DNA from 4 places in the Bradyrhizobium sp. BWA-3-5 genome. Region 1 is predicted to be linked to each of the others. Evidence: predicted binding sites of a transcription regulator. Region 1 holds the regulator's gene; each other region holds the start of a gene.
What was found. The regulator PhoB, encoded in region 1, activates phosphate uptake and scavenging genes when phosphate is short. The targets are predictions, from matches to a motif close to TGTCATNNANCTGTCAT.
Positions count from the first base shown of each region.

Region 2: a site for PhoB is predicted at 2,957-2,973, ahead of RX331_RS01860 (DUF2794 domain-containing protein). Genes of this name have one in related genera too.
Region 3: a site for PhoB is predicted at 2,619-2,635, ahead of RX331_RS25680 (CehA/McbA family metallohydrolase). Genes of this name have one in related genera too.
Region 4: a site for PhoB is predicted at 4,154-4,170, ahead of RX331_RS21280 (RNA degradosome polyphosphate kinase). Genes of this name have one in related genera too.

Region 1 is NZ_CP136626.1:690,036-697,344, forward strand. Features, by position in the region: gene pstC (phosphate ABC transporter permease subunit PstC) at 1-562, shown strand, start outside; gene pstA (phosphate ABC transporter permease PstA) at 564-1,409, shown strand; gene pstB (phosphate ABC transporter ATP-binding protein PstB) at 1,406-2,227, shown strand; gene phoU (phosphate signaling complex protein PhoU) at 2,241-2,957, shown strand; gene phoB (phosphate regulon transcriptional regulator PhoB) at 2,968-3,678, shown strand; gene RX331_RS03240 (GcrA family cell cycle regulator) at 3,870-4,382, opposite strand; gene RX331_RS03245 (aspartate aminotransferase family protein) at 4,886-6,094, shown strand; gene argF (ornithine carbamoyltransferase) at 6,094-7,020, shown strand; gene RX331_RS03255 (Hsp33 family molecular chaperone) at 7,238-7,309, shown strand, end outside.
Region 2 is NZ_CP136626.1:381,892-389,200, forward strand. Features, by position in the region: gene acnA (aconitate hydratase AcnA) at 1-1,532, shown strand, start outside; gene RX331_RS01855 (DUF1223 domain-containing protein) at 1,783-2,577, shown strand; gene RX331_RS01860 (DUF2794 domain-containing protein) at 2,985-3,356, shown strand; gene RX331_RS01865 (N-acetyltransferase family protein) at 3,498-4,028, opposite strand; gene RX331_RS01870 (Bax inhibitor-1/YccA family protein) at 4,176-4,967, opposite strand; gene RX331_RS01875 (ABC transporter permease) at 5,233-7,309, opposite strand, start outside.
Region 3 is NZ_CP136626.1:5,344,420-5,351,728, forward strand. Features, by position in the region: gene RX331_RS25680 (CehA/McbA family metallohydrolase) at 1-2,542, opposite strand, end outside; gene RX331_RS25685 (hypothetical protein) at 3,521-3,748, opposite strand; gene RX331_RS25690 (MFS transporter) at 4,008-5,477, opposite strand; gene RX331_RS25695 (hypothetical protein) at 5,483-5,668, opposite strand; gene RX331_RS25700 (hypothetical protein) at 6,558-6,983, shown strand.
Region 4 is NZ_CP136626.1:4,383,486-4,390,794, reverse strand. Features, by position in the region: gene RX331_RS21290 (winged helix-turn-helix domain-containing tetratricopeptide repeat protein) at 1-152, opposite strand, end outside; gene ppx (exopolyphosphatase) at 368-1,870, opposite strand; gene RX331_RS21280 (RNA degradosome polyphosphate kinase) at 1,883-4,081, opposite strand; gene RX331_RS21275 (DnaA ATPase domain-containing protein) at 4,227-4,904, opposite strand; gene RX331_RS21270 (CDP-alcohol phosphatidyltransferase family protein) at 5,004-5,546, opposite strand; gene purM (phosphoribosylformylglycinamidine cyclo-ligase) at 5,697-6,770, shown strand; gene purN (phosphoribosylglycinamide formyltransferase) at 6,767-7,309, shown strand, end outside.

The DNA of each region.
Region 1 (7,309 bases):
GGGCTTCTTCGTGCTCGGCCCGTTCCTGGCCAACACCTTCCAGCCCTTCATGATCAACCTGTTCGACGGCGTGCCGGTGCTGGGCGCGATCTTCGCAGGGCCCCCGTCCTATCTCAGCCTGTTCAACGCCTCGCTGATCCTCGCCATCATGGTGCTGCCCTTCATCACCTCGATCTCGGTCGACGTCTTCAAGACGGTGCCGCCGGTCCTGAAGGAAGCCGCCTACGGCGTCGGCTGCACCACCTGGGAAGTCGTCCGCAGCGTCGTCATCCCCTATACCCGCGTCGGCGTCATCGGCGGCGTCATGCTGGCGCTCGGCCGCGCGCTCGGCGAGACCATGGCGGTCACCTTCATCATCGGCAATTCGTTCAAGATCCAGTCCTCGATCTTCGCGCCAGGCACCACGATCTCGGCGGCGATCGCGTCCGAATTCGCCGAGAGCGACGGGTTGCACCAGTCCGGCCTGATCCTGCTAGGCCTTTTGCTGTTCATCCTGACGTTCTTCGTGCTTGCCGCCGCGCGGCTGATGCTGATGCGTCTGGAAAAGAAGGCGGGGAACTGACATGAACGCAATCTACGCTTCCCGCCGCCGCAAGAACATCGTCATCAAGTTCCTGTGCCTTGGGGCCGCGGCATTCGGCGTCACCTGGCTGGCGCTGATCCTGTTCACGCTGTTCTACAACGGCCTCACCGGGCTCAATCTCGCCGTCTTCGCCCAGGATACGCCGCCGCCCGGATCGACCGAGGGGGGACTGCGCAACGCCATCATCGGCTCGATCATCATGACCGCGATCGGCGTCGGCATCGGTGCGCCGCTCGGCCTGTTCGCGGGCACCTATCTCGCCGAATATGGCAAGCACGACAAACTGACCTCGGTGATCCGCTTCATCAACGACATCCTGCTTAGTGCGCCCTCGATCATCATCGGCCTGTTCATCTATGGCGCGGTCGTGGTGCCGATGCGCGGCTTCTCGGCGATCGCCGGTTGTCTCGCGCTCGCCGTGATCGTGATCCCCGTGGTGGTGCGCACCACCGAGGACATGCTGGGGCTGGTGCCGAATCCGTTGCGCGAGGCCGCTTCCGCGCTCGGCATGCCGCGCTCGCTGGTGATCCGGCGCATCGCCTACCGCGCTGCGCGCGCCGGCCTGATCACCGGCGTGCTGCTCGCCACCGCCCGCGTCGCCGGTGAAACCGCGCCGCTGCTGTTCACCGCGCTGTCGAACCAGTTCTTCAGCCTCGACCTCACCAAGACGATGGCGAACCTGCCGGTGACCATCAACAATTTCGTGCAGAGCCCCTATGCCTACTGGAAGCAGCTGGCCTGGGCCGGGGCGCTCCTGATCACGCTCACCGTATTGGCCCTGAATATTGGCGCGCGCATCCTTGGCGCCGAGAGGACATCCAAATGACCGAACTCTCCGTATCCGTAAGTACCGCGACCGGCCCAGCCCCGCAGCTGCCGCTGCCGGAAGCCGCGCCGAAGGTGACGGTCCGTAGCCTCAACTTCTACTACGGCGAACACCACGCGCTGAAGAACATCAACCTGACGCTCGGCACCAACCGCGTCACTGCCTTCATCGGCCCGTCCGGCTGCGGCAAGTCCACGCTGCTGCGCATCTTCAACCGGATGTACGATCTCTATCCCGGCCAGCGCGCCACCGGCCAGCTGCTGCTCGACCAGACCAACATCCTCGATCCCAAGCTCGACCTCAACCTGCTCCGCGCCCGCGTCGGCATGGTGTTTCAGAAGCCGACGCCGTTCCCGATGACGATCTACGAGAACATCGCCTTCGGTATCCGCCTCTATGAGAAGATCTCGAAGTCCGAGATGGACGACCGCGTCGAAAAGGCGCTGCGCGGCGGCGCGCTGTGGAACGAGGTCAAGGACAAGCTCAATGCCAGCGGGCTGTCGCTGTCCGGCGGCCAGCAGCAGCGGCTGTGCATCGCGCGCACGGTAGCGGTGCGACCCGAGGTGATTCTGTTCGACGAACCGTGTTCCGCGCTCGACCCGATCTCGACCGCCAAGATCGAGGAGCTGATCCAGGAACTGTCGGAGGACTACACCATCGCGATCGTCACGCATAACATGCAGCAGGCGGCGCGGGTCTCGGACAAGACAGCCTTCATGTATCTTGGCGAGCTGATCGAATTCGACGACACCAACAAGATTTTCACCTCGCCCGGCGATCGACGCACACAGGACTACATCACCGGCCGGTTTGGTTGAGGAGATTTGAGAGATGGCTTCCGAACACACCGCCAAGGCATTTGACAGCGACCTTCAGGAACTGACCCGTCTCGTCGCCGAGATGGGCGGCCTGGCTGAGCGCATGATCACCGAATCCGTCGACGCGCTGGTGCGCCGTGATGTTGCGCTCGGCAAGCGCGTCGTCGCCTCCGACGTCGAGATCGACCGCCTGCAGCATCTGATCGAGGAGCGCGCGGTGTTGACCATCGCCCGCCGCCAGCCGATGGCGATCGACTTGCGCGAAATCGTCGGCGCCATGCGCGTCGCCACCGACCTTGAGCGGATCGGCGACCTCGCCAAAAACATGGGCAAGCGCGTCTCGGCGCTGGAGAACGATTTCCAGCCGCTCAAGCTGATGCGCGGCCTCGAACATATGACCGACCTCGTGCAGTCGCAGGTCAAGTCGGTGCTGGACGCCTATGCAGCGCACGATCTGCCGGCCGCGATGGCGGTGTGGAAGGGCGACGAGGAAGTCGATGCCATCTGCACCTCGCTGTTCCGCGAGCTGCTCACCTATATGATGGAAGACCCGCGCAACATCTCGTTCTGTATTCACCTGATGTTCTGCGCCAAGAACATCGAGCGGATCGGCGACCACGCTACCAATATCGCGGAAACCGTATTCTACATGATCGAGGGACAGCAGATGCTCGACAAGCGCCCGAAGGGCGACATGACGACGTTTGCTGCGACCATTCCCAATAGCTGAGGATGACAGGATGAGCGCACGCATCATGGTGGTCGAGGACGAGGAAGCGCTGACCACGCTGTTGCGCTATAACCTCGACGCCGAAGGCTATGAGGTCGAGACCGTCGCCCGCGGCGATGATGCCGATACGCGGTTGAAGGAGCGGGTGCCGGATCTGGTCGTGCTCGACTGGATGCTGCCGGGCCTGTCAGGCATCGAGCTGTGCCGCCGCCTCCGGGCTCGGCCCGAGACCAAGCAGCTGCCGATCATCATGCTGACCGCGCGCGGCGAGGAAAGCGAGCGCGTGCGTGGGCTCGCGACCGGCGCCGACGACTACATCGTCAAGCCGTTCTCGGTGCCGGAACTGCTGGCGCGGGTGAAGGGCCTGCTGCGGCGCGCCAGCCCCGAGCGCCTTGCTACGGTGCTCACCTATGGCGACATCGAGCTCGACCGCGAGAAGCGCCGCGTCGCGCGCTCCGGCCGCCAGATCGATCTTGGCCCGACCGAATATCGCCTGCTGGAATTTTTCCTGGAGCATCCCGGCCGCGTCTTCAGCCGCGAGCAACTGCTCGACAGCGTCTGGGGCCGCGACATCTATATCGACGAGCGTACCGTCGACGTTCACATCGGCCGCCTGCGCAAGCTGCTCAACCCCGGCCGCGAGCAGGACCCGATCCGCACCGTGCGCGGCGCGGGCTATGCGCTGGATGACCGGTTCGCGAAGGCGGAGCAGCCACAGTAGCGTTCCGCGGTATCTCGGCTCGCATCACTGTCGTCCCGGCCCATATGCGCAATTGCGCATCAGGAGCCGGGACCCATAACCACAAATCTCGATTTTTGAAATGCGCTGGAGCTCCAGCTCGGCATAACCACAGACAATGGGGGTTATGGTCCCCGCCTTCGCGGGGACGACCTCATTGAGGCAGCTCGCCCTTACCGCGTCTGCTTCGGCTGCTGCCTCCGCCGATCGGCGGCCGGCTGATAGGCCACGCGCGAGTGGTGCGCGCAGTAGGGCAGGCCGGTGAGCGCCTTGCCGCCGCAGAAGAAGAACTCGGGGCTCGCGGGATCGCCGACCGGCCAGTGGCAGGTCGCCTCGTTCAGCTCGAGCAGCGACAGCCGCTGGCTCATCGGCACCACATTGTCGAAGGCGACCGGATCGGGCTCCAGCTCCACCTCGAAGGCGTGCGCGAGCGCGGTGTTGCCGCGCGACACCGGCCGCGATACCCGCATCATCTGCTGGGCGGCGGGGCGCGCCTTGCGCTGCCGCGGCGCGGCCGAGGAGGGGCTCTTGGCACGGCCGGACAGGCCTAGGCGGTGCACTTTGCCGATCACGGCGTTCCGCGTCACATTGCCGAGTTCCGCGGCTATCTGGCTGGCCGATAAACCGGCTTCCCAGAGCTTCTTCAGCTGCTCGACGCGATCGTCGGACCAGGTCAATACCGTCATCGTATGTTTCCCTTCGCGTCGCGCCGGCCAAATTCGGGGCAGCGCCCGCGGGTCATTCGTCTCAAAAATCCCTGCGGTCAGAATCCCTTAGCCCTCGCCGGGCGCGGAAGGGCGCCCGAACGTTTACGCTTTCACAAAAGACTCTTAAGGGATCAAAACTGCCGCACGAGATGTCGTACCCGACAGTCCAAAAGCTACAATATGGCGTGACTCGGGCGCAAGAGTCCGGGCCTCAACGTCCACATGTTCTGACATCTAGGCATTGCACTGCGTGTTTTCCACCACACCGCAATCCTACGGATTTTGCCATCCTGCACTGCAGGAACGGCCGTTCCATGGCGTGTTGACAGCGCCCCGCGCGCACATAGAATACCTCTCACGTGCCGCCCTTAAGAGGCGGCACGTTTCGTTTCGCAAGACCGGCTGTTGCCGCCTTCGCGCCAAGGCACGCGTGTGCTCCGCGGCAGGTCTTGAAGGCAGGTCTCCAACTTCAAGTGATCGTCATGACCAATAGCGCCACGTCGCATCTGCTCCCCGTCTTCGCCAGGGTCGATCTCGGCTTCGAAAGCGGGGAGGGCTGCTGGCTGACGTCGACCACCGGCGAGCGCTATCTCGACTTCACCTCGGGGGTTGCGGTGAACGCGCTGGGCCACTGTCATCCGCATCTGGTCAAGGCGCTGCAGGAGCAGTCGACAAAGCTCTGGCACATGTCGAACCTGTTCAAGTCGCCCGACGGCGAGAAGCTCGCCGCGCGGCTCTGCGAGCAGAGCTTTGCCGACCTGGTGTTCTTCTGCAATTCCGGCGCGGAAGCGATGGAAGGCGTGATCAAGGTGGTGCGCCGCTATCATGCTTCCAAGGGACACCCGGAGCGCTACCGCCTCATCACCTTCGAAGGCGCGTTCCACGGCCGCACCCTGGCGACGCTCGCTGCCACCGGCTCCGCCAAATATCTCGAAGGCTTTGGCCCGCCGATGGACGGTTTTGACCAGGTGCCGCATGGCGATCTCGAAGCCGTCAAGAAGGCGATCGGCCCGCAGACTGCCGGCATCCTGATCGAGCCGGTGCAGGGCGAGGGCGGCGTGCGCTCGGCGCCGCAGGCCTTCTTCAAGGCGCTGCGCCAGCTGTGCGACGAGAAGGGCCTGCTGCTCGCCTTCGACGAGGTGCAGACCGGCATGGGCCGCACCGGCGATCTCTTCGCCTACAAGCGCGTCGGCGTGACGCCGGATGTGATGTCGCTCGCCAAGGCGCTCGGCGGCGGTTTCCCGATCGGCGCAGTGCTGGCGACGGCGGAAGCCGGCTCCGGCATGACGCCGGGCTCGCACGGCTCGACGTTCGGCGGCAATCCGCTGGCGATCGCTGCCGCCAATGCCGTACTCGACGTGATGCTGAAACCCGGCTTCTTCGACCATGTGCAGAAGATGTCGCTGCTGCTCAAACAGAAGCTCGCCTCCGTGGTCGACCGCTATCCTGCCGTGCTCTCGGAAGTGCGCGGTGAGGGGCTCTTGGTCGGCGTCAAGGCCGTGGTGCCGTCGGGCGATCTAGTCAACGCGCTGCGCGATCAGAAACTGCTGACGGTGGGCGCCGGCGACAATGTCGTGCGTTTCCTCGCGCCCCTGATCGTGAGCGAGGCCGAGATCGACCAGTCCGTTCAGATGCTCGAAAGCGCCTGCGCCGCGTTGTCGGCTACACAGCTCAAGAAGGCGGCGGGATGATGAGCAAGTCCGTCCGTCACTTCCTCGATATCAACGAGCTGCCGTTAGACGAACTGCGCAACATGCTGGCCTTGAGCGCCGACATGAAGGCTAAGCTGAAGGCGCACGAGAGAAACAAGAAGCCGCTCGAAGGCAAGACGCTGGCGATGATCTTCGAGCGCCCCTCGACCCGCACGCGGGTCTCGTTCGACGTCGGCATGCGCCAGCTTGGCGGCGAGTCCATCATGCTGACCGGCGCCGAGATGCAGCTCGGCCGCGGCGAGACCATCGCCGACACCGCGCGCGTGCTGTCGCGCTATGTCGATGCGATCATGATCCGCATCCTCAACCACGATGCACTGCTGGAGCTCGCCGCGCACGCCACCGTGCCCGTGATCAACGGGCTGACGCGGCGCTCGCATCCCTGCCAGGTGATGGCCGACCTGATGACCTTTGAGGAGCATCGTGGGCCGATCGAGGGCAAGACGGTGGCCTGGACCGGCGACGACAACAACGTGCTGGCGTCCTGGGCGCACGCGGCCGAGCGCTTCAAGTTCAAGCTCAATGTCGCTACTCCGCCGGAGCTCGCGCCGAAAAAGGCGATGCGTGACTGGATCAAGGCGACCGGCGCGCCGATCGTGCTCGGCACCGATCCGGAAGCCGCCGTGCGCGGCGCCGATTGCGTCGTCACCGACACGTGGGTGTCGATGGGCGACAAGGAGGGCGAGCACCGTCACAACGTGCTGAAGCCCTACCAGGTCAACGAAAAACTGATGTCGCTGGCCAAGCCGGAGGCGATCTTCATGCACTGCCTGCCTGCACATCGCGGCGAGGAGGTCACCGATGAGGTGATCGACGGCCCGCAATCGGTCGTGTTCGAAGAGGCCGAGAACCGCCTGCATGCGCAAAAGGGCATTCTGGCCTGGTGTTTCAACGAAGTAGCGTAGGCGGATCTTCGCGACTTGCGTTCCCCGGACGCAGCGCAGCGCGCAAGCAGTGCGCTGCAGAGCCGGGGCCCATTTCGCTGCATGCACAATAGGTCCCGGCTCTGCGGAGCAGCGTTACACGCTGCACCGCGTCCGGGACATGAGAGAGCTGAACGGCCCTCAACGTTCCGCTCTTCACCCCTTACGCTTTGCCCTCTCAGACCCCAGATAGAGCGCCATGGTTTCACAATCCCCCGACATGAAAATCGCTGGCGATGCGCCCGTTCGCGCGCCGTCGGCCATTCCCGTC
Region 2 (7,309 bases), 310 kb from region 1:
CTTCGGTGGCGTCGGGCTTCGCGACCGCGCTCGCCGGCGAATACAAGAAGGCCGAGGGGGCCGAGAAGCGTTATGCGGTTGAGGGCCGCGATTTCGATCTCGGCCATGGTGATGTCGTGATCGCCGCGATCACCTCCTGCACCAACACCTCGAACCCCAGCGTTTTGATCGGCGCCGGCCTGCTCGCGCGCAACGCCGCCGCCAAGGGCCTGACTGCCAAGCCGTGGGTGAAGACCTCGCTGGCGCCGGGCAGCCAGGTGGTTGCGGAATATCTGGCCAATTCCGGCCTTCAGAAGGACCTCGACAAGGTCGGCTTCAACCTGGTCGGCTTCGGCTGCACCACCTGCATCGGCAACTCGGGCCCGCTGCCGGAAGAGATTTCGAAGTCGATCAACGACAACGCCATCGTGGCTGCGGCCGTGCTGTCGGGTAACCGCAACTTCGAAGGCCGCGTTTCGCCGGACGTGCAGGCGAACTATCTGGCCTCGCCGCCGCTGGTCGTGGCCTATGCGCTGGCCGGCACCGTGACCAAGGATCTCTCCGTCGAGCCGATCGGCACCGGCAAGGACGGCAAGCCGGTCTATCTGAAGGACATCTGGCCGACCACGAAGGAGATCAACGCCTTCATGAAGAAGTTCGTGACTGCGACGATCTTCAAGAAGCGCTACGCCGACGTGTTCAAGGGCGACACCAACTGGCGCAAGATCAAGACCACCGACAGCGAGACGTATCGCTGGAACATGTCGTCGACCTATGTGCAGAATCCGCCCTATTTCGAAGGCATGAAGAAGCAGCCCGATCCCGTCGTCGACGTGGTCGATGCGCGGATTCTCGCGATGTTCGGCGACAAGATCACCACCGATCACATCTCGCCGGCCGGCTCGATCAAGCTGACGTCGCCGGCCGGAAAGTTCCTCAGTGAGCACCAGGTGCGTCCCGCCGACTTCAACCAGTACGGCACGCGGCGCGGCAACCATGAGATCATGATGCGCGGCACCTTCGCCAACATCCGCATCAAGAACTTCATGCTGAAGGGGGCCGACGGCAATATTCCGGAAGGCGGACTAACCAAGCACTGGCCGGACGGCGAGGAGATGTCGATCTACGACGCCGCGATGAAGTACCAGCAGGAGAATGTGCCGCTGGTCGTGTTCGCCGGCGCCGAATACGGCAATGGTTCGTCGCGCGACTGGGCCGCGAAGGGCACCCGCCTGCTCGGCGTTCGCGCCGTGATCTGCCAGAGCTTCGAGCGCATCCACCGCTCCAACCTGGTTGGCATGGGTGTGTTGCCGCTCACCTTCGAGGAAGGCACATCGTGGACCTCGCTGGGGCTGAAGGGCGACGAGAAGGTGACGATCCGCGGCCTGCAGGGCGACCTGAAGCCGCGCCAGACCCTGACCGCCGAGATCGTCTCGAATGACGGTTCGCTGCAGCGCGTGCCGCTCTTGTGCCGCATCGATACCCTCGACGAGCTCGACTACTACCGCAATGGCGGCATCCTGCATTACGTGCTGCGCAAACTCGCGGCGTAGAGTTCTCTTTTTGACGTGTTTTCTTTCACGCGAACCGGTAACTACCCTCGGATCAAGTCCGAGGGCATGCTTCGCTTGAAAACGCTTTGAAACGCGGATTTGTGATCAGTGCCTCACTTCGAAGTGAGTAGCGACCAGGAAGAAGGCGGCCTATGACAAGGCCGCTTTCGCGTGTTTGGGGCACGCTTAACAGGATGTTCAAAACCATGCCCCGTACAAATACTGATAGCCGCTACTACCGGTTCGCACGATGACAGCGATGATGGCCTATAACTGCATATCGCGATGGTCCGGTGCGCTCGGAGCCGGTGCACTTGGGGTCTGCGCGATCATCGCGGTCATCCGCCCCGCCCATGCCGATCCCCGCGCAGTGGTCGAGCTGTTCACCTCGCAAGGCTGTTCATCCTGCCCGCCGGCCGACCGAATCGTCGGTGAGCTCGCCAAGGATCCATCTGTCATCGCGTTGAGCATGCCGGTCGATTATTGGGATTATCTTGGCTGGAAGGACACGCTGGCGGACTCGCAGTTCAGCGCGCGGCAAAAAGCCTATTCGCGCGCGCGCGGTGACCGTAACCTCTACACGCCGCAGATGATCGTCAACGGTTCGGCGCAGGTGATCGGCAGCGATCGCTCCGCCATCGACGGCGCCATCAAGAACACCAGCAAGACCGACGGCGTGATGTCGCTGCCGGTGACGATGACCTTGTCGGGCAAATTGCTCAACGTCTCGGTTGATGCGAGCAAGGTGGATCCGAGCAAGGTGTCAATGACAGCGGGCCATGGCGAAGTGTGGCTCTGCTCGGTGTCGCGCGCGGTGCCGATTTCAATCGGGCGCGGCGAGAACCGCGGCCGCGAGATCACCTACTACAACGTGGTGCGCAGTCTCGTGAAGGTCGGCGACTGGAACGGCGGTTCGGGAAGCTGGACCATTCCCCTTGAGAGCATTTCGCGCGATGGCGTCGACGCCGCGGTCGTCTATGTCCAGGATGGCAATCGCGACAAGCCGGGTGCGATGCTCGGCGCGGCCATGACCGAGCTGCGCTAGCTCGGCTTCGAATTTTCTGAACGGAAGCTGGTTGCGGCAGGCGGGCTTTGGCGCGCCGAGCGCAGCCGCGTGCAACCGGGCTCGCAAACGAAAAAGGACCAACTTTCGTTGGCCCAGTATCGGGATTAACTCCCTCTGCGAACAGGCCCGATCCCGACGGCCCCGGGGGGCTGGGGGCTGAGGAATCCGGAACCGAAAGGACCGGGCCAACGCAGGATTATGTTTTCTCAACTCAGCGGGGCAGGCGGTTGGCGGAAGTGGGGCAGCAATAAGATTCCGCTAACGATCCCGTGAATCCACGGATTCGGCAATGTCGGGTGTCGGACGCGATTTCTTTCGCATTTACACCCCCTTGCGGCATCCTTCGGTTAGCGCGATCATGCAAATTGAATGACAGGAGGCGCTCGATGAATTTGATATCGGAGGACACCGATCCGAGCGAGAGCCGCGCAGTGGCGCGCCCCGCCACTGCAGTTCCCCCGCCGAATCGCGTCACCTTCAACCGTCTCGAACTCAACCGCATCCTCAATCTGTATGGGCGCATGGTTGCCGACGGCGAATGGCGTGACTACGCCATCGACTTCATGAAGGACCGTGCGGTGTTTTCGGTCTTCCGCCGCGCCTCCGAGGTTCCGATCTACCGCATCGAGAAAGACCCGCGCCTTGCGCGCAAACAGGGCATGTACAGTGTGATCTCGGCGACCGGGCTGATCCTGCGCCGCGGCCACGAGCTTGAGCGGGTGTTGCTGGCGATCGACCGCAAGCTGGCGGTGGTTTAGCCACGCTGCTGTAGGGTGGGCAAAGGCGCCTTGCGCCGTGCCCACCATCCGTCTCCGGTCGCAAGAATGGTGGGGCACGCGGAGCCTGTCATCGGCGCGCATTCGCGCGACCCGGTGGCTCTGCCCACCCTGCCGGTCCCTCTAATCCTTCGGCACCGTCGTGCCGCCTTCACCGAGCGCGAGCTGCATCATCACGGTGTCGAGCCAGCGGCCGAACTTCAGGCCGACATTGGCGTGCGTCCCGACCATCTGGAACCCGCATTTGGTGTGCACGCCGATCGAGCCAGCATTGGCGGAATCGCCGATGACGGCGATCATCTGCCGGAAGCCGCGCGCCTCGCACGCGGCGATCAGCCGCTGCATCAGCTGGAAACCGACGCCGCGGCGGTGAATGGCCGGCTTCAAATAGACCGAATTCTCCACCGTGAAACGGTAGGCCGGCCGCGGCCGGTAGGGGCCGGCATAGGCGTAGCCGATCACCTCGCCCTCGACGACGGCGACGAAATAGGGAAATCCGCCGTCGGACAGCGCCCTGAATCGCCTGACCATCTCGGCGAGATCGGGTGGGGTCAGCTCGAACGTCGCGGTACCATGGCGCACCGCGTGCTCATAGATGTCGGTGATGGCGGGCAGGTCGGCCTCGGTGGCGGGCCGGATTTCAGGCATGGACATGCAGAAAAAGATACCAGCAGAACAATCGGGATCAACACCCTTTCCGTCATGGCCGGCCGAAGCTCGGGCATGATGAGCATGGACCCAAAGAAAAGCCCCGGCGCGAGGCCGGGGCTTTGACTCTTTTAGAACCTGGGTCGGTAGCGGCTAGTCGCGCTGGCCGAGCAGCTGCAGCAGCAGCGTGAACAGGTTGATGAAGTTCAGGTACAGCGACAGCGCACCGGAGATCGCAGCCCGTTCCGCAATCTCGCCGCCGGCCTGGGCATAGCCGTAGATGTACTCGTTCTTCAGCCGCTGGGTATCCCAGGCGGTGAGGCCCGCGAACACCAGCACGCCAACCACCGAGACGATGAACTGCAGCATTGAGCTCGCCAGGAACAGGTTGACCAGGCTGGCGATGATGACGCCGATCAGGCCCATGAACAGGAACGATCCCATGCCGCTCATGTCACGCTTGGTGGTGTAGCCATAGAGGCTGAGCGCACCGAAGGTCGCCGCCGTGATGAAGAACACCCGCACGATCGAGGTGTGGGTGTACACCAGGAAGATCGACGACAGTGAAATGCCCATCAGCGCCGAGAACACCCAGAACAGCATCTGGGCGGTCGCCGGCCGCAGCCGGTCGATGCCGGCCGAGATCGCGAACACCATCACGAGCGGTGCCAGGATGAACAGCCACTTCAGCGGGCTGACGAACATCGCGTAGCCGAACGGGGTCAGGAACTGGCTGCCGATCCGCACGGCGCCGGCCGCCGGATCGGTGGTCACCGCCGCCATATAGACGCCGAGCGCCGCCAAGCCGGTGATGGCGAGGCCGATGCTCATGTAGTTGTAGATGCGCAGCATGTAGGCGCGCAGACCGGCATCGACGGCCGCGGCGTCAACGCGTCCGGCGGCCCGGCCGAAAGGAGATACGTAGTTACGGTCTAGGTCCGACATGGTCGAATTCCCGTTGGTTGCCCGGCGGAGCGCAAGGGGTTTGCGGCGCCGGTTAGATTTCTTAGCTCAGATGTCCCGATCTGCCGACGCCAATTTTACGTCCTAGCGACGTTAATTTTACGTCATGAACCCGGCCACTGATCTTGGCTGGTATGTGGGAAACTAACACATTCGCCGCAAGCTTCCACGCGCGGCTGAATGTCGCTTCTGCCGCGGATTTGCCGGTAAAAGCAGTGTTAACCCTGCCTTTCGCCGCTACAAATTGTCACAAATTCCGCAACACGCCGGCCGGCTTCTGGTTCAGCGCCAGCAACGTGCCGGCGAGCCCGAGCCCGACCGTGACGAGGAGGGCGGCGGCAACCACGCCGGCGGCGCTGCCGGCCTGCCAGATGAAACTCAGCGTCATCAGGCGGGTGACGATCAGCCAGGCGGCGATCGAGCCTGCGATCACGCCGAACACCGCCGTGGCGAGGCCGATCAGCAGGTATTCCAGCGCGTAGGCGCCGAGCAATCGCGCGCGGGTGGCACCCAGCGTCTTCAGGATGACCGCGTCATAGACCCGGTGGCGATGGCCGGCCGCCAGCGCGCCGCCAAGCACCAGCATCGCCGAGATCAGCGTCACGGCGCTGGCGCCGCGGATCGCGAGCACGAGGTTGGTGACAACAGTGCCGACCGTCTCCAGCGCCTCGCGCACCCGGACGCTTGTCACCATTGGAAACGCGTCCGCCACCTGCTTGATGATGCGGGCGTCGCCGGCCGCATCGGGGTGGACCTCGGACAGCGTCGCGACATGGGTGTGCGGCGCGCCCTTGAAGGCGTTCGGCGAGAATACCAGCACGAAATTGATGCCGAGCCCCTGCCAGTCGATGTTGCGCAGATTGCTGATCTTCGCCGGAATGTCGCGGCCGAGCACGTTGACCACGATTTCATCGCCGATTTTGAGCTTCAGGCCGTCGGCGATCTTCTTTTCCATCGAGACCAGCGGGGGGCCGCCATAGTCCGCGCTCCACCATTCGCCCTCGACGATCTTCGAGCCCTTCGGGATTTCGCCGGTATAGGTCAGGCCGCGGTCGCTCTGCAGCACCCATTCGCTGTCCTGCGACGGCTTGAGCTGGTCGGCCTTGAGACCGCGGGCGGCGACGATGCGCCCACGCAGCATCGGTACGTCCTCCACGGTCGATTGCGGCGCGACCTCTTTGAGGAAGGCGCCGAAGCGGTCCGCGTCGGCGGACGGAATGTCGATGAAGTAGAAGGAGGGGGCGCGCTCCGGCAGCGCGGCGAGGAACTGCCGGCGCAGATTGCCGTCGATCTGGGTGATGGTGACGAGCACCGCGAGTCCTAAGCCCAGCGACATCACCACCGAGGGCGTCAGCGCGCCCGGCCGGTAGATGTTGGCGATCGCCAGCCGCAGCATGGTGATGCGGCTGCGCGGCAGCCGGCGTGCCAGCGCCATCAGGCCGGCGGCAACGCCGCGGAGCAGCGCGAACACTGCGACCGACGAGGCGACGAACACGGCGGCGACCCGTCTGTCGTAGGCAAGGCCGATCGCGACCGCGACGAGCGCTATGATCACGATCGCCATCAGCGCGAGATAGGCCCAGCGCGGACGGTGCCATTCGCGGGCGACCTCCTCGCGAAACAGCGCCGCGACCGGAACGTCGTGGACCCGGCCGAGCGGCCACAGGCCGAATGCGAGCGCGGTGAGCAGGCCATAGATGAACGACAGTGCCAGTTCGTCCAGATGCAGGGCCGGGATCACCGGCAGCGGCAGCAGCTTGCCGAATACGCCGACGATGACAAAGGGCAGCGCCGCGCCGGCGGCGAGCCCGATCACCGAGCCGATGCCGGCCAGCACGACCACCTGCGTCAGGTAGATCGTGAAGACGTCGCGCCCGGTGGCGCCGAGCGCCTTGAACGAGGCGATGACGTCGCGGCGGCGATCGATGTGGCTCTTCACCGCATTGGCGACGCCGACGCCGCCGACCAGCAGCGCGGCGAGGCCGACCAGCGTCAGGAACTGGGTGAAACGGTTGATGGTGCGTTCGAGCTGCGGCGAGGCGTTGCCGCGGCTGCGGATTTCCCAGCCGGCCTCGGGGAGGGCGCTGCGCGCGGCATCGATCATCTGTGTGGCCGCGCGCTCGTCGGCGGCGTTGTCGGGCAGCTTGAGCCGGTAGATCCAGCGCGCCAGGCTGCCGGGCTGCAGCAGGCCGGTGGCGCGCAAGGCGGCTTCGCTGACCAGGACGCGCGGCCCCAGCCCGACATTGCCGGCGAGCTTGTCGGGCTCTGTCACGACCACGCTGCGGATCTGCACCGTGGCGTTGCCGATCGTGATGCGGTCGCCG
Region 3 (7,309 bases), 3.2 Mb from region 1:
CCAGAGTAGCTCGCAGTCGCGCGTGCCGCGCTTCATCGGCCCTGGGGGCCAGCGTATCAACGTAGGCGATCGATCCCTCGATCTGCGCGAGGACCGACACCGCGTCTGCGATCGCAAAGATGGGTTTTTCGCCGACTCCGACATACACGGCACTGGTGTGAGCCGCGATGTCGGCCTCGCGCCCGGCGACACTGCCTCGAACACGGATCGCGACCCAGCAGGACGCGGTGACGCGTAGGGGGAAATGGCCGTTGCATGACAGATCACTGCATCGTACTTCGTCGACTACGGTGCCATTGCAAATCAACTCGACCCGCGTCGGCCGCACGCTGACCGATTCTATCCGCCAGTTGACGGCGACGGTTCCGCCTGAAGGAGGAAGCGCGATCTTGCTCCCTGGACGGCGTCCTTCCACCGTCATATCCACGAGCGGCCCGACTGTGATGAACGTATCGCCGTTGCGCACGGCATCCATCCAGTTGCGGTACGTAAAATCGCGCGCGCCCAGCTGCGCATAGGTCCGCGAGCCGCCAAGGAGCGCGGACGCGTCCATCTTGTCGGAACCTGCCACCAGCGGCAGGTGGTAGCCGATATTGAGGTACCGGTACCAGTCGGCCAGACCAAATGCGCTGATCTGCGCGGTTCGTGGGTTAAACGACATCATCTCCATTGCGTCGATCAGGCCGAGCACGATATCAGCCGCCCGCTCGGCGTGGGGATTGGGCACGTGCGGCATCACGACCAGCCCCCCTTGCTGTCGGCAACGCTCCGCCCAGTCGGCCATGATCGCCTCCAACGGATCTCCTATCGCTGCTTCGTCGGATCCAGCGCAAGACAGCGGATTGATAATCTCGCCTTCGTAGCCGAGAAGCGAGATGTGCCCCAGCACGTGCATCCGATTCTCTGTGCCAACGCGGACGACGAACTCTCCGTCGCCGCCGAAGTCCTTCGCGCCGATCGTCGTGCGTCCGTCGAAGTCGGCGACGTTGCTGAACATCTCGCCCCACTGCAACGCGAGCAGGTTGACGACGTTGACGCCCTCCGCCTTGCCCTCTAGTAGGGCTGTCTGCGGGCTCAGGAAATGGACGTGCGTATCGGAGCTAACCCAGCCCTGTTCGCGCCAGCGCAGCACTCTGTCCAGCTCGAATGTGAGGCTATCCGTGCCCGCAGTGACTTCGACGATGCTGCGCAGAGGCCGCACCTCGAACCCCCTGCTGATCTCGACAAATACGATCCCAATCGGCAGGTCCGCGTCGCAGCTACCATCGACATAGGCGTACTGGTTCAGGCCGTTCGCGAGTTCGCCGGCGAAGTCCTCGAACCTGCCGGTGTTGACCTTGCGGTGATGTCCCTTGGGCGGTAAATACTCCCCGTGCGCACCGTGGAGATGCAGGCGCGCGGCAACACGCCCACCACTGCCTTTCTCAACGATGCGGATCTTCACGGGCCGTGTCGCCGGCTCGATCGGCACAGCGTCCAGCGAGGTGCCTGCTGCATTTTCAATGCCTTCCAGCGATCGAAGGTCCCGAACGTGCAGGTGTCCGTCGCTGGAGCGCAGGTAGAGCCTTGCGTCTGGGTGGGCGGAATATTCGACGATGACCTCATTCTCGGAACGCACAGGCTGCACGTCGGGCTTGTCAGTTAGCCAATCCGCTCTGGAGTACTTAAGTACCGCTCGGGCGGAAATGACGTTGCCCAAGTCCATGCCGATCTGTTCGCCGCGATGGTCGACATCCAGTTCGCCAAGTTTGTTCAGATGCACCCCGGGCGGCAGCCGCATCCTCAGCTTGCGACGGCCCTGAAGGCGCAGCGGATGCTCCGACAGCTGTGTCGTGCTCACCGCATAGACGAGCGAAGCCTCTTGCTCCGGGCGCAGGCTCAGGCCCGCGAGCTCCTTCTCTGGATGCGGATTCGGCAACGCGTAAACCCACAGGTTCTCACCTTCACGAATTCTAATGCGCCCCGATTCAGTGCGAACCTCGCTGTTTACGAAGCTGGCGCCCGGCGCTCGCCCGAGCGCGAAGTTTTCTCCGCTGCTCGCATGCACGATAGGACCCCGCAGGGGCACGGCCCCGAATGCACTCGCGCTCCATTCAGTGTGCCTCTGCTGAATCGCAAACCGCCGCAGCACAGGCACGTTGGCCGCGCTTCCGTCGGCGTATCGGAGTGCGTACGTCGACACGCGGTCGCCGAGTGGGTTGCCGTCCACAGAGTGCGCGGCCGGCCCGATTTCGCCAAACCCTTCAGGCCTCACAGGTTGATGGTCTGTTACTGCATGCACAAAGAGAACGTAGCTGGCCAATGTGGGTGACAGTGAGATCTCGGTAGGAGCCTCCCCAGGCCGCAAGGCCAGCACATCCGGCTCGGCTTCGTCGCCGAATAGAAACGGGATGCCGCGATGCGTCTGCGGCCCCCGCAACGAGTCAATCCAGCTGGTGTCGCCCGCGCGCTTGCCGCGCCGCTCGTCCAGCTCCCGGCGCCTGGCATTGAAATATGGCTTCAGATCAACGGGCGTGAAGTGCGGCGATGAGGGTGTTTTCATTCGATGGACTCCAGTTCTGGGAAATCGTCGCCGAGACCCATTGATTCGGCAGTAAAACGTTGAACTTTTTCGACTGAATAAAGTCGCATGACGTATGGGCAAAATAGACGAGAGGTCACTGGCGATCGGAATTCTGAGCGTCGACGGCAAGCAGATGGACCGTGGGACTGTCATCGTGGCGTGTGAGCGGGCTCCTGAATGCAATGAAGAACTCGTGTGCGCATCGCTCCTGCCGGCGAGGACGGTGCTCATGTACTGCCATCAGCTGAGGTATAACGCTGTAGACCAGGCCTACAGTGGAAGCGAAGCATCTCAGTTCGACCCAATCGTAGAAGCATCTCTTTGGGGACCTCGGTGACGTCGGTGACATCCCCACCTGAGCGCAACCCGCCGGTCTTCGGCTGTCGCTCCCGAAACAGCTCGGACTTTGCGACTGCCGGCGCATCTTCAGTAGATCCGGCCAGCCGGCACACCAGTCGTACACTAGCCGCCGGAGCCGACGCTCGCCGCGATCAGCTGCGTCACGGTACGCTCCGCGAAAAAATCGGTAGTTGGCGCCTCGTGGGCCAAGTGCGGCAGCCACAATACCCGGCGATGGCTGTGGCCGCGGTATCCCGGCTGGTGTTCGGGATTGCCGGATCGTCGAAGCCCCAATAGGAAACCAGATCCGCGGAAACATGCTCGATACCAGTCCAGCACCCGCACCGGGTATACGCGCCACAAAGGCTCCGTCGGGCGAGCCACGGGGGCGGACAGTATCGCCCATACCTACGCACGTCCCCATATGCTGCCATCCATGTAACCTTTGTGTGGGCGTTCTGCGCGCCTTACCGGTATGGGGTCGAGCGTGGATGATGGGGTGACCGAATCATCCGGACGCACCTGGATTTCGAGCACCCGCCGCATCTAAGCGTTGGCGACCGCCTCGATCTGAGAGTCGCCCAGCTGGGCCAAGTCCCGGTAAAGCAGGATTGTCGCCTAGAGCGAGTCGATGCTGCTCTCGGCGGCCCCAACAGCACTGGCCTCTTCGGCATCAGTGCCCAATGGGATCGGTCCCATGCGCGGATCAAACATTTCCTGCAGCGACCTTGCCGCCGTGAGCGCAACTTTACGTGAGGTTTCATTTCCGAGGAGGACGCTTCCGAGCGCGGCACGCGGATAGAAGCCGAAGCCCTTGAAGGCTGTCCAGTGTTGGCGCGGCAGCATCCGGCACAGCGCGGTATCCGCGTTGGCGATTGGGAGCCGCCCCGGATCAGCGAGATACGTGACTCAAAGCTCACCGACGAACGCCCTCCTGTCCAATCACCATCAGGAGTGGACGTCCATTCTCCGTCCACAATGCGAGGCTGCGCAATCCGCGCCAGCATACTCTCGTGCGCGGAGAGATAGTCGCTTCTCGACAAGGTTTGGCTCCTAAATTCCTCCGCCCGCCCCGCGGCGCACGGAGTAGGCAGTCAAACGGGGTTCAGTTGCCGATGTAGACGCGGCCGCGCTTCTTGGCGATTTGATAGACCACTACGCTCAGCAGCGCTATCAATGATCCGTAGATGGGGAATATCCAGGTCATGTGCTCGCGTTGCAGCCACACCATGAGATACGGTGAAGTCCCGCCAAACAACGAGACGCCCAATGCATAGCCGAGGGCTACCCCCGTGGTTCGCACCGCACGCGGCATCAGCGTGGTGGCGATGAAGTTGTAGAGGCCCATGTTGAAGCCAACGATAGCTCCGCCGAACACCATGACGATGAAGAAAGTGGAGATGCTCTTCTCCGAATAGACCAATGTAAGGAAGAAGCACGGGATGAGCAGCAGGCGCAGCAGCGTGAACGCGCGCGAGGGTCGCACCTTGTCCGCGAAGGCGCCGACGTAGGGGGCGGCAACCATCCAGCTCAGCCCCATCAGCGTCAGGATTCCGAACACCCAGGTGCTGTTCTCCTTGAATACCGTATTGGCCACGTTGGGCAGACCCGCAATCCATGCGTAGTTAGCGATCTGCACCGATCCGATGACCAGAATGACGGCGAGCAACGAGAGCCGGACGCTCCATAGCGTTTTCCATACGCCGCTGGTAGTTTTCTGAATGCGCGACAACTCATCTTGGCGGTGCATCGCGCGATTGAGCAAAGTTTCCGGCATCGCCTTCCGCAGATAAATGATAAACAAACCGAGCACGCCACCAAACGCGATGGGTATACGCCACGCCCACTCGCGCATCACCTCAGGCGCCACCGAGGCACTCACCAGAAAGGCGACCATGCTGGCCCCGATCGCACCCAGCTGAATGAACGTACCGCCGATCAGGCCAAGGTAACGCCCCTCCTTGCCCGGTGGTGCCAGTTCGATCCCGATGGCATTCGCGACACCCGACTCGGCGCCAAGGGAAAGTCCCTGAATGATTCGAATAAGAAGCAGCGCCACAGCTGCCGTGACGCCGATATCGTTATAGGTCGGCAAGATGGAGATCAGCAGTGAGGACAGCGCCATCGCCGTCACCGAGATCATCATTACCCGCTTATGGCTGATGCGATCTGCGACTGGACCAAGCAACGCAGCCCCGAGCGGCCGCGCGAGGAAGCCTGCCCCAAACACTGCTAGCGCGGCAAGCAGAGATGTGATGGGGTCACTGGAAGGAAAGAAGTGCGGCGACAGAAACGCGGCCATCACGCCGTAAATGTTCCAGTCATACGCTTCCAGGGCTACGCCTCCGCCGAGACCGGCCGTCATTCTCCTGGTTACAACGAGCTTCTCTGGCCGAATCGCTGCGGCAGTGGGTTGAGTAATATCGTGCACGTGTCCGGCTCCGCTCAGCTGTGAAAATCGGCTACGAATATCGATCGACGGAAAGTTGAGGACCGGATCGCGTCTGGCACAGTCAATAAAGTAAGCGGCACCCTTGCCAATTTGGCCATTGACGATCCTATGCGGAAGGTCCAAGGCTCCTACCGTTTCGTCTTAGCTTTGACGGCTTTGGCGAATTCCAGCGCTGTAAGCTGATAGTGATTGTCCGGACCCAGCGTGTGACCAAGCTTCGTAATGATTTTGTCGGTCGATTGCGCATGAACAGAGCCCGCAAATGCGAGGATGCAGGTCGATAACGATCGAACAGATTTGTGCAAGGTGCTCACGGCGTCTTCCCCTGGCATTTCTATGACCCGACGGTTGACGCCGGTTAGGGAGAAGTATGGCGATCTGCCATTTTCCGCGTTAGGACGCCTTTTCATATTTCTTGTACTTTTACACGAGATGTACTTGGAAGCGGGACCACAGAATCGAGCAATATGACGTTGCGCTGCACAAATATCTCGGCGTGTCACGAGCCGCATCAAACGGCATGGCTTCGCGCAACACCGTCTGCTATTGCCATGCCTCGTCAGGCACAGTTGGACAAGACTGCCCACGACATCCAACCGCTCGGGTGGCGTTGAGAGAGCGAAAAGACATTCGAGTTCGCAAGATTGCGGCCATCCAAAACTCACAAGGGCCATGCTGGCCGACACTGGGGCCCAAATCTATCTCTCGCAGAAGGAGTATGTAGTGGGTTCGAAGCCAAAAACCCTCTGAAACGCTTCCACCGCGTGCCACCGCTCCATAAGTTATATTTTTCTGCGGATATTTTGTCCGTTGGACCAAGGCCGGATTGGAACGGTTTTCCTTGATTCGAAGGCGGAGTTCATTCCTCGAGACCATCCCGCATGAAAATCCGCAGCCTGCACTGGCATTACCTTTTAGTCCCTAAATTGGCGCGTCAACTATCAGCGGCTTAATTCTCCAGGCGCAGTGCGTACGAACTCCGCCGAGGCGGCTATCACCTTACGAACCTGGTCAAATCTGATCGGGATCCTTCCGACGGCGGCAGGCCGTTCGGCCAAGCCCCTGCCCCCCGGACCTTGCAGCATGGCCTGATAGGCCTGCCGGCTTTCAGCCGTCTCGGATTAGTGCCGCACCAGGGATCGGCGGCTTCATCAAGTGCGATTCAATTGCAGCCGCCGCGCTCTCCAGGAGTATCATCAATTCATGCATGCGAACCTGAATGTAACACTGGTCAAAGTCTATTGGATGGGCGGCAGCATGCGAACGCATTCATCACTGATGTACTCGGGGATGCTCTCAAACTTATGCGGGTTGAGCTGCATCATGTACCCATTCTCGATGTGGTACGCCTCGTTGATAAACTTGCGGATCACCATCGTCGTGTTCGATGTTGAAAATCCGGAACAGCTGGATTTTCTCGTAGCCGACGTCCGTGGCCGCGAGTTGTCGAAAAGGAGCGCCGCAAGCATTGGCACGATCAGGCTTCGGCCGGCCAAAGCTTTCAGCACGGCAAGCCAGGCGTTCGACCTTGACCGGGCGCTACGGAACATCCACGGCTGCCTCCACCGCTATTCTCCAGAGCAGCCCGATCGCATGGCCGTGGGGCACATTGTCATGGGTACACAGTAGATCTCGGGAGAGGTGGCACGGCAGATCGGGGAATTCTCTATTGGATCAGCTTTGAACCCACCCGCACCGCGCGTCTATCCGATTTGGTGGACCTGCTAACCGCCGTTCCACGATGACGGCGGATGTCCATTCGACGGACCATCGGAACGACCGGGCTAGCTCATCTTGCATCCATTAGCAAAATCCCAATGTGCCTCGAATGGGAATGCACCCATAGAGTAAGACGGGTGCGCATTCTAGAGCTCGCAAAATCGCTCGAAGATCGGTCGAAATTCTTCGACGGTGAATGCCCTGACCGCCCTTCGCCGAAACCGTTTTAAGAGGAT
Region 4 (7,309 bases), 3.7 Mb from region 1:
AGCAGTTCATCCCTGGTGACGACGCGGTCGCGGGCTTGCACCAGGTAGACCAGCAGGTCGAACACCCTTGGGCCAATTGCAATTGCGGCCGAGCCGCGGCTGAGCTCTCGCCGATTAAGGTCGAGTACGTAGTCAGCAAACAGAAACTGCACCTTGTGCCCTTCGGTCGCATGCACGGGTGGCGAATACTGTGGCATAGCGCCAAAGCACCACCACCGGCAAGTCAAGGCATTGAGAGCACGTTGAAAATCGGGAAATATCTAGATTTCTCAAGCGGCACGATTCGCTTTCGGTCCTGCGATCGGGCCACATGCGAATGCGCTCCTCTGAATTTATGGGTTCACGCCCCTAGCAGGCGGTACCGTTCTCAGCTTCGTACGATCGAGCCGGCGCGGCCGACGAGGCGCGCCAGTTGCTTGAAGCGGCTGCCGACGCGGTCGGCGACAAGGTCGATCATGCGGTGCTCGAACACGAGCATCAGCTTGCGGCCGCGGGTGCGGAAATGCGTCGCGGGCAACACGCCGGTCCGTGCGGCCGAGATCAAATGGGCGACGCGGAACGCGGCGCCGAGAAGGCGGGCACGCTCGTCCATCGCCGGCGTCAGCAGCTCGCGGATGTGTTCCGGTGGCTCGTTCTCTTCGCTGAGCCCGGCGTAGCGATAGAACACCGACAGCGCGACAAAGGCGCGGCCCTGATGGCTGATCGAGCCGAAATTGCCATTGGTGATCAGGCTCAGCGTTTCCTCGCCGCGATGGTCGGGATGCACGCGCCAGCCGATGTCGGAGAGCAGGCAGGCGGCGTGGCGCAAGCGGCGTTCTTCCTCGGTCTCACGCAGCCTCACGACGCGCACCAGCCGGTCGGTCCAGGCCACCAGTTCCTCGGCATGGCGCGCCGAGCGCGACAAAAGCCCGTTCAGGGTTTGCGCCGCGCAGATGAAGCCATCCTTGGCGCGCTCATTCGGCGGGAGCATCTCGTAGAGCAGGCCTTCGCGCACGCCGAAAGTCGAGAACACGATTTCCTTTGGGCGGCCGATGCGGATGATGTATTCGAGCACCAAGGCGGCATAGGTCAGGAGCGGGCGGCGCGCATCCGCGACCACTTCGATGTCGGCGAGCATGTTGGCGGCGGCAAGCCGGCGCAGGCGCCGCGCGAAATCGAGCGCGTCGGAGGCCGGGATCGAATAGCCGTGCATGACGCGCAACGGATAGTCGCTCTGCACGATGTGGATGCGCGCCAGCGCGCGCCAGGTGCCGCCGACCGCATAGAAGGTGCGGCCATTGCCGGCCTTGAGCTGGGCGACGTCCGACAGTGCCTCGCGAACGATGCGCTCGGCGCGCTTCAAGGATTTCGCCGAGAGGTCCTGCAGCGCCAAGCTTCCGAGCGGCAGTGTGACGCCGCTATGGACGCGGCTCTTCTGCACGTCGATCAGTTCGAGCGAACCGCCGCCGAGATCGCCGACGATGCCGTCGGGATTGTGGATGCCGGAGACGACGCCGAGCGCGGATAGTTTTGCCTCGCGCGGTCCCGAAAGGATCTGAATGTGCGCGCCGCAGATGCGCTCGGCTTTGGCGATGAAGTCGGGACCGTTCTTGGCGTCGCGGCAGGCAGCGGTGGCGATCGCGAACACGCGGCCGACCTGCTGAATCCTGCATAGCGCCCGGAACCGCCGCAGCGCCGTCAGCGCCTTGGTGACGGCGTCTTCCGCCAGAAGGCCGGTGCTCTGCACCTCGCGGCCGAGCCCGCACAGCGCCTTCTCGTTGAAGATGGTGACGAGGCTGCGCGCCATCGTCTCATAGACGACGAGACGAACCGAGTTCGAACCGATGTCGATGACGGCAACGCTGGAAGCGCGCTTGCGCGGCCGCTTCACGGCCGCGGCCCCTTAAGACGATTGCTGACGCTCGTTGCGGCGCGTGAGGCGGCGCGGCGAGGATTCCTTGAGAGACTTTCCACGTCCAGACAGGCTCGGATTCGTCATGAAATAATTGTGCAGGTTGAACGGCTCTTCGCCTTTCGCGGCCTTCATACGCGTTGAGGACCCATCCGGCAACAACTGCCAGCTCTGCTCGGTATCCTTCAGGTTCGCGACCATGATCTGCTCGAGAACCTGCTGATGTACCGTGGGATTTTGCAGCGGGCAGAGCACCTCGACGCGGCGATCGAGGTTCCGCGGCATCATGTCGGCGGAGGAGATATACACAGCCGCTTTGGGGCCGGGCAGGCCCTGACCCATCCCAAAGCAGTAGATGCGGCCATGCTCCAGGAAGCGGCCGATCACCGATTTGACGCGGATATTGTCCGACAGGCCCGGCACACCGGGCCGCAGGCAGCAGATGCCGCGCACGACAAGTTCGATCAATACGCCGGCCTGCGAGGCCTCGTACAGCGCGTCGATGATATCGGGGTCGACCAACGAATTCATCTTCATCCAGATCGCGCCCGGCTTGCCGTGCCGCACGTGATTGGTCTCACCCCTGATGTGCTCGAGGATGCGCTTGCGCAGCGTCAGTGGCGATACCGCCATGCGTTCGATGTCGCTCGGCTCGGCATAGCCGGTGATGTAGTTGAAGACACGCGCGGCGTCGCGGCCGATGATCGGGTCCGAGGTGAAATAGGACAGGTCGGTATAAATGCGCGCGGTGACCGGATGATAATTGCCGGTGCCGGTGTGCACATAGGTCGTGAGATTGCCGCCCTCGCGCCGCACCACCATCGACAGCTTGGCGTGCGTCTTCAGTTCGAGGAAGCCGTACACGACCTGCACGCCGGCGCGTTCGAGGTCGCGGGCCCAGCGGATATTGGCTTCCTCGTCGAACCGTGCCTTCAGCTCGATCAGTGCGGTCACCGATTTGCCGGCCTCTGCCGCTTCGGCAAGGGCGCGCACGATCGGCGAGTTGTTCGAGGTGCGGTAGAGCGTCTGCTTGATGGCGACGACATCGGGGTCGCGCGCCGCCTGCTGCAGGAACTGCACGACGACATCGAACGATTCGTAAGGATGATGGACGATCAGATCCTTCTGCCTGATAGCGGCGAAGATGTCGCCGCCATGGTCGCGCACGCGCTCGGGGTGGCGCGGCACATAGGGCGTGAATTCGAGGTCGGGCCGGTCGAGCCGCGTGAGCTGCGAGAGCTCGTTCATCGCCAGCACGCCGTCGACCAGGAACACCTCGTCATCCGCCGCCGCAAGCGCCTGCCGCACAAAGGCGCACAGCGCTTCCGGCATCTTGGCTTCCATCTCCAGGCGGATCACCGAACCGCGCCGGCGACGCTTCAGCGCGGTCTCGAACAGGCGGACCAGATCCTCGGCCTCTTCCTCGATTTCGAGTTCGGAGTCCCTGATGATGCGGAAGGCGCCCTGGCCCTTCACGGTGTAACCGGGGAACAGTCGGCCGATGAACAGGCCGGTGGCCTGCTCCAGCGGGATCAGGTGCACGGCGCCATCCTTGCCGGCGGGCATGCGGATGAAGCGGTCGATCTTGCCGGGCATGCGGATCAACGCATTCATCGCCTTGCCGTCTGATGTCCGCGACAATTGCAGGGCGATGGTGAAGCCGAGGCTCGGGATGAACGGGAAGGGGTGCGCGGGATCGATCGCCAGCGGCGTCAGCAGCGGGAAGATGTTGCGGAGGAAGTGGTCCTCGAGCCAGCTCCGCTCCGCCTTGGTGAAGTCGTGGCCGTCGACCAGCTTGATACCGGCGTCCGACAGCGTGGTGCGCAAATCGCGCCAGATCGCCTGCTGGTCGGAGGCGAGTTCCGAAACCGTCTTGTTGATGAGGGCGAGCTGCTCGGCCGGCGTCAGGCCGTCAGGACTGCGTTCGGCGATGCCTTCGCGGACCTGCGCCTTGATACCGGCGACGCGGACCATGAAGAACTCATCAAGGTTATTGGCAGAAATCGACAGGAAGCGCACCCGCTCCAGCACCGGGTGGCCTGGATTGACCGATTCCTCGAGCACACGGCGGTTGAAATGCAGCCAGGATAGCTCACGGTTAATGAAACGCTCCGGGCTGGAAGCGATCGCGGGGGCAGTCTCGGCAGGCGTCTCTTTTTCTTTTATTTCAATAATTTGTGCCGATTCCATGAGGCTTTGATCCATCTCGGGCAAGATAAGGCCGACGTTACGCGTATGCGGCCCAGAGCATGTGATATTCCGATGACGTTTCAATGACATTGATGTTCCGCCCAAAGCCGCCGTCAAGGCGGCAGGAGGCAGCACCCGGTACCGCTCAGAGGTTGCGCAGCAGTTCCACGGCCAGGGCCCGGCTGACGGGCCGGCCGAGCCGCAGCGCCTCGGTATCCAACAGCTCGACCGCCTGACGGGCGGCGGCGTAGGAGCGCTCGATCCGGCTGACGAGGTAGCTCACGACCGTCTCGTCGACACTCATCTGGCGGTCAGCGCAGAATTTGACGATCAGGCCGCGGAGCAGGAGGTCATCGGGCGGCGACAGTGACACCACCGGCACGGCGCGCAGGCGGGAACGGAGATCGCGCAGCTCGATCTCATAGGCTGACGGCGGAACGCGCGCCGTGATCAGGATATAGGCCGCATCCTCCCGTGCCAGGTTCAAGAGATGAAACATCGCGCGTTCGTCGAAATCGGCCGGCCTCAAATCCTCGACAACGAGCGCTCCGGTGGCGAGTGTGCCGGGCACGGCCGTCGGGCTTAGCGCATGCGCCGCCGTCGAACGCGCGCCGGCCTGTTCGGCCCAGATCGCGGCGAGGTGACTCTTGCCGGAGCCCTCCGGTCCGACCAGCAGCATGATGCGGTTCGGCCAGTCCGGCCAGCTTTCGATCAGCGCGAGCGCGGCCTCATTGGCCGGACCTTCCAGGAAATTGTCGCGGGTCAGGCTCTCCGCATGCGGCAGCGCAAAGGCAAGCTGACGAGGTTGAACGCGAACTGCCACGCAGGTCTCCGGGCCGGAATCTTTGGGCATTCATAGCGTTTTCGAGCGAAATGGCTACCCGGTGGCGCGAAGAAAACGTACCAAAATAAGCGAACGCGCTTAGCTCGCTTCGATCGTGCTCATGTGCCGCACCCATTCGACGAGATAGAGCGAGACGGAAGCCAGGGTAAAGATCGTGACGAATCCCATCAGGATCACGTCATAAGGCGCGGGCCTGAAATCGAAACCGAGCGAGGCCAGCACCAGCGCCGCGAATGCCACCTGCGCCACCGTGTTGAGCTTGGAGACCATCAGCGGTTTCATCGCGACCGGCTTGTCGAGCAGCCACGACACGATCACCGCCGCGACGATCATGATATCGCGCGACACCACGAGGATGACCAGCCAGCGCGGCACCGCGCCCCAGATCCCGAGCGCGACGAAGATGGAGACCAGGAGCGCCTTGTCGGCGAGCGGATCGAGCAGGGCGCCGAGTTCGCTCGACATGTTGAACCGCTTGGCGAGGAAACCGTCGATGGCGTCGCTGACGCCGGCAATGACGAAGATCGCAAAGGCGATCTCCATCTGGCTGGACACGATCGCCCAGACGATGACGGGCACCAGAATGATGCGCCCCAGTGTAATGATATTCGGAATGCTCAACTCGGTCGCTTCCCGGCTCCCGGCCTTAGATCCGGCCCCTGGCGGGTTCTGCCGGTTCTTATCTACATAGTATATGCGCTGGGCCCTTGCGAGCCATTGCAGGATCGCTGAATTCCTCGTAACCAGCCGTCATCGTACTGGAATTTGGGCATGAACGACCGCAAAAACGGGCTCACTTACGCCGATTCGGGGGTCGACATCGACGCCGGCAACCGCCTCGTCGATCTCATCAAGCCAATGGTGCGCGCCACCGCGCGGGCCGGCGCCAACGCCGAAATCGGCGGTTTTGGCGGCCTGTTCGACCTCAAGGCGGCGGGCTTCAAGGACCCGGTGCTGGTGGCGGCGACCGATGGCGTCGGCACCAAGGTCAAGATCGCGATCGAGACCGGCCTGCATGGCGGCATCGGCATCGACCTCGTCGCGATGTCGGTCAATGACCTCGTCGTGCAGGGTGCGGAACCGTTGTTTTTCCTCGATTATTTTGCTTGCGGCAAGCTCGATCCGGAGGCCGCCGCGGCGATCGTGGCCGGCGTTGCCGAGGGCTGCCGCGAATCCGGCTGCGCCCTGATCGGCGGCGAGACCGCGGAAATGCCGGGCCTCTACAAGGACGGCGATTACGACCTGGCGGGCTTCGCGGTGGGAGCAGCCGAGCGCGGCACGCTGCTGCCAAGCGGCGACATTGCCGTGGGCGACGCCGTGATTGGATTGGCCTCGTCAGGCGTGCACTCCAACGGTTTCTCGCTGGTCCGCAAGATCGTCGAGAACTCGCGGATCGCCTGGGATGCGCCGGCGCCGTTCTCGCCGGTCATGACCCTGGGCGGCGCGCTGCTGGCGCCGACGAGGCTCTATGTGAAGTCGTGCCTGCGCGCGATTCGCGAAACCGGGGCGATCAAGGGCCTCGCCCACATCACCGGCGGCGGCTTCACCGACAATATCCCGCGCGTGTTGCCAAAGCATCTCGGCGTCGGCATCGACCTGGCGCGGCTGCCGGTACTGCCGGTGTTCAAATGGCTGGCGGAGCAGGGCGGCATCGCCGAGCTCGAACTGCTCCGCACCTTCAACTGCGGCATCGGCATGATCGCGATCGTCAAGGCGGATGCAGTCGAGCGGGTGACGGAAATCCTGACCGCAAGCGGCGAGACCGTCGCGCTGCTCGGCGAAGTCATCCCGGCCACGGGCGAACATCGCGTGGTCTACAACGGCCATCTCGATCTATCGCAATGAAACGCCGCGTCGCCATCCTGATCTCCGGGCGCGGGTCGAACATGGCCGCGCTGATCGACGCGGCGAAAGCCGCGGACTTTCCGGCCGAGATCGTCACCGTGATTTCCAACCGGGCCGATGCGCTTGGGCTGGAGAAGGCCGCCGCCAGCGGCATCAAGACTGACGTGATCGAGAGCAAGCCATTTGGCAAGGATCGCGCCGGCTTCGAAGCCGTCCTGCAGCGGGCGCTCGACGAAGAAAAGATCGAGCTGATCTGTCTCGGTGGCTTCATGCGGCTGTTCACCGCCGAATTCGTGCAGCGCTGGTACGGGAAGATGCTCAACATCCATCCCTCGCTGCTGCCGTCCTTTCCGGGCCTCGATCCGCATGGCCAGGCGCTGCGGGCCGGCGTGAAGCTCTCGGGCGCCACCGTGCACTTCGTCATTCCCGAAACCGACGCCGGCCCGATCGTGATGCAGGGCGCGGTCGCGGTGGCCGATGACGACACTGCCGAGACGCTGTCGCAGCGTGTCCTCGGCGTCGAGCACCGCATCTATCCC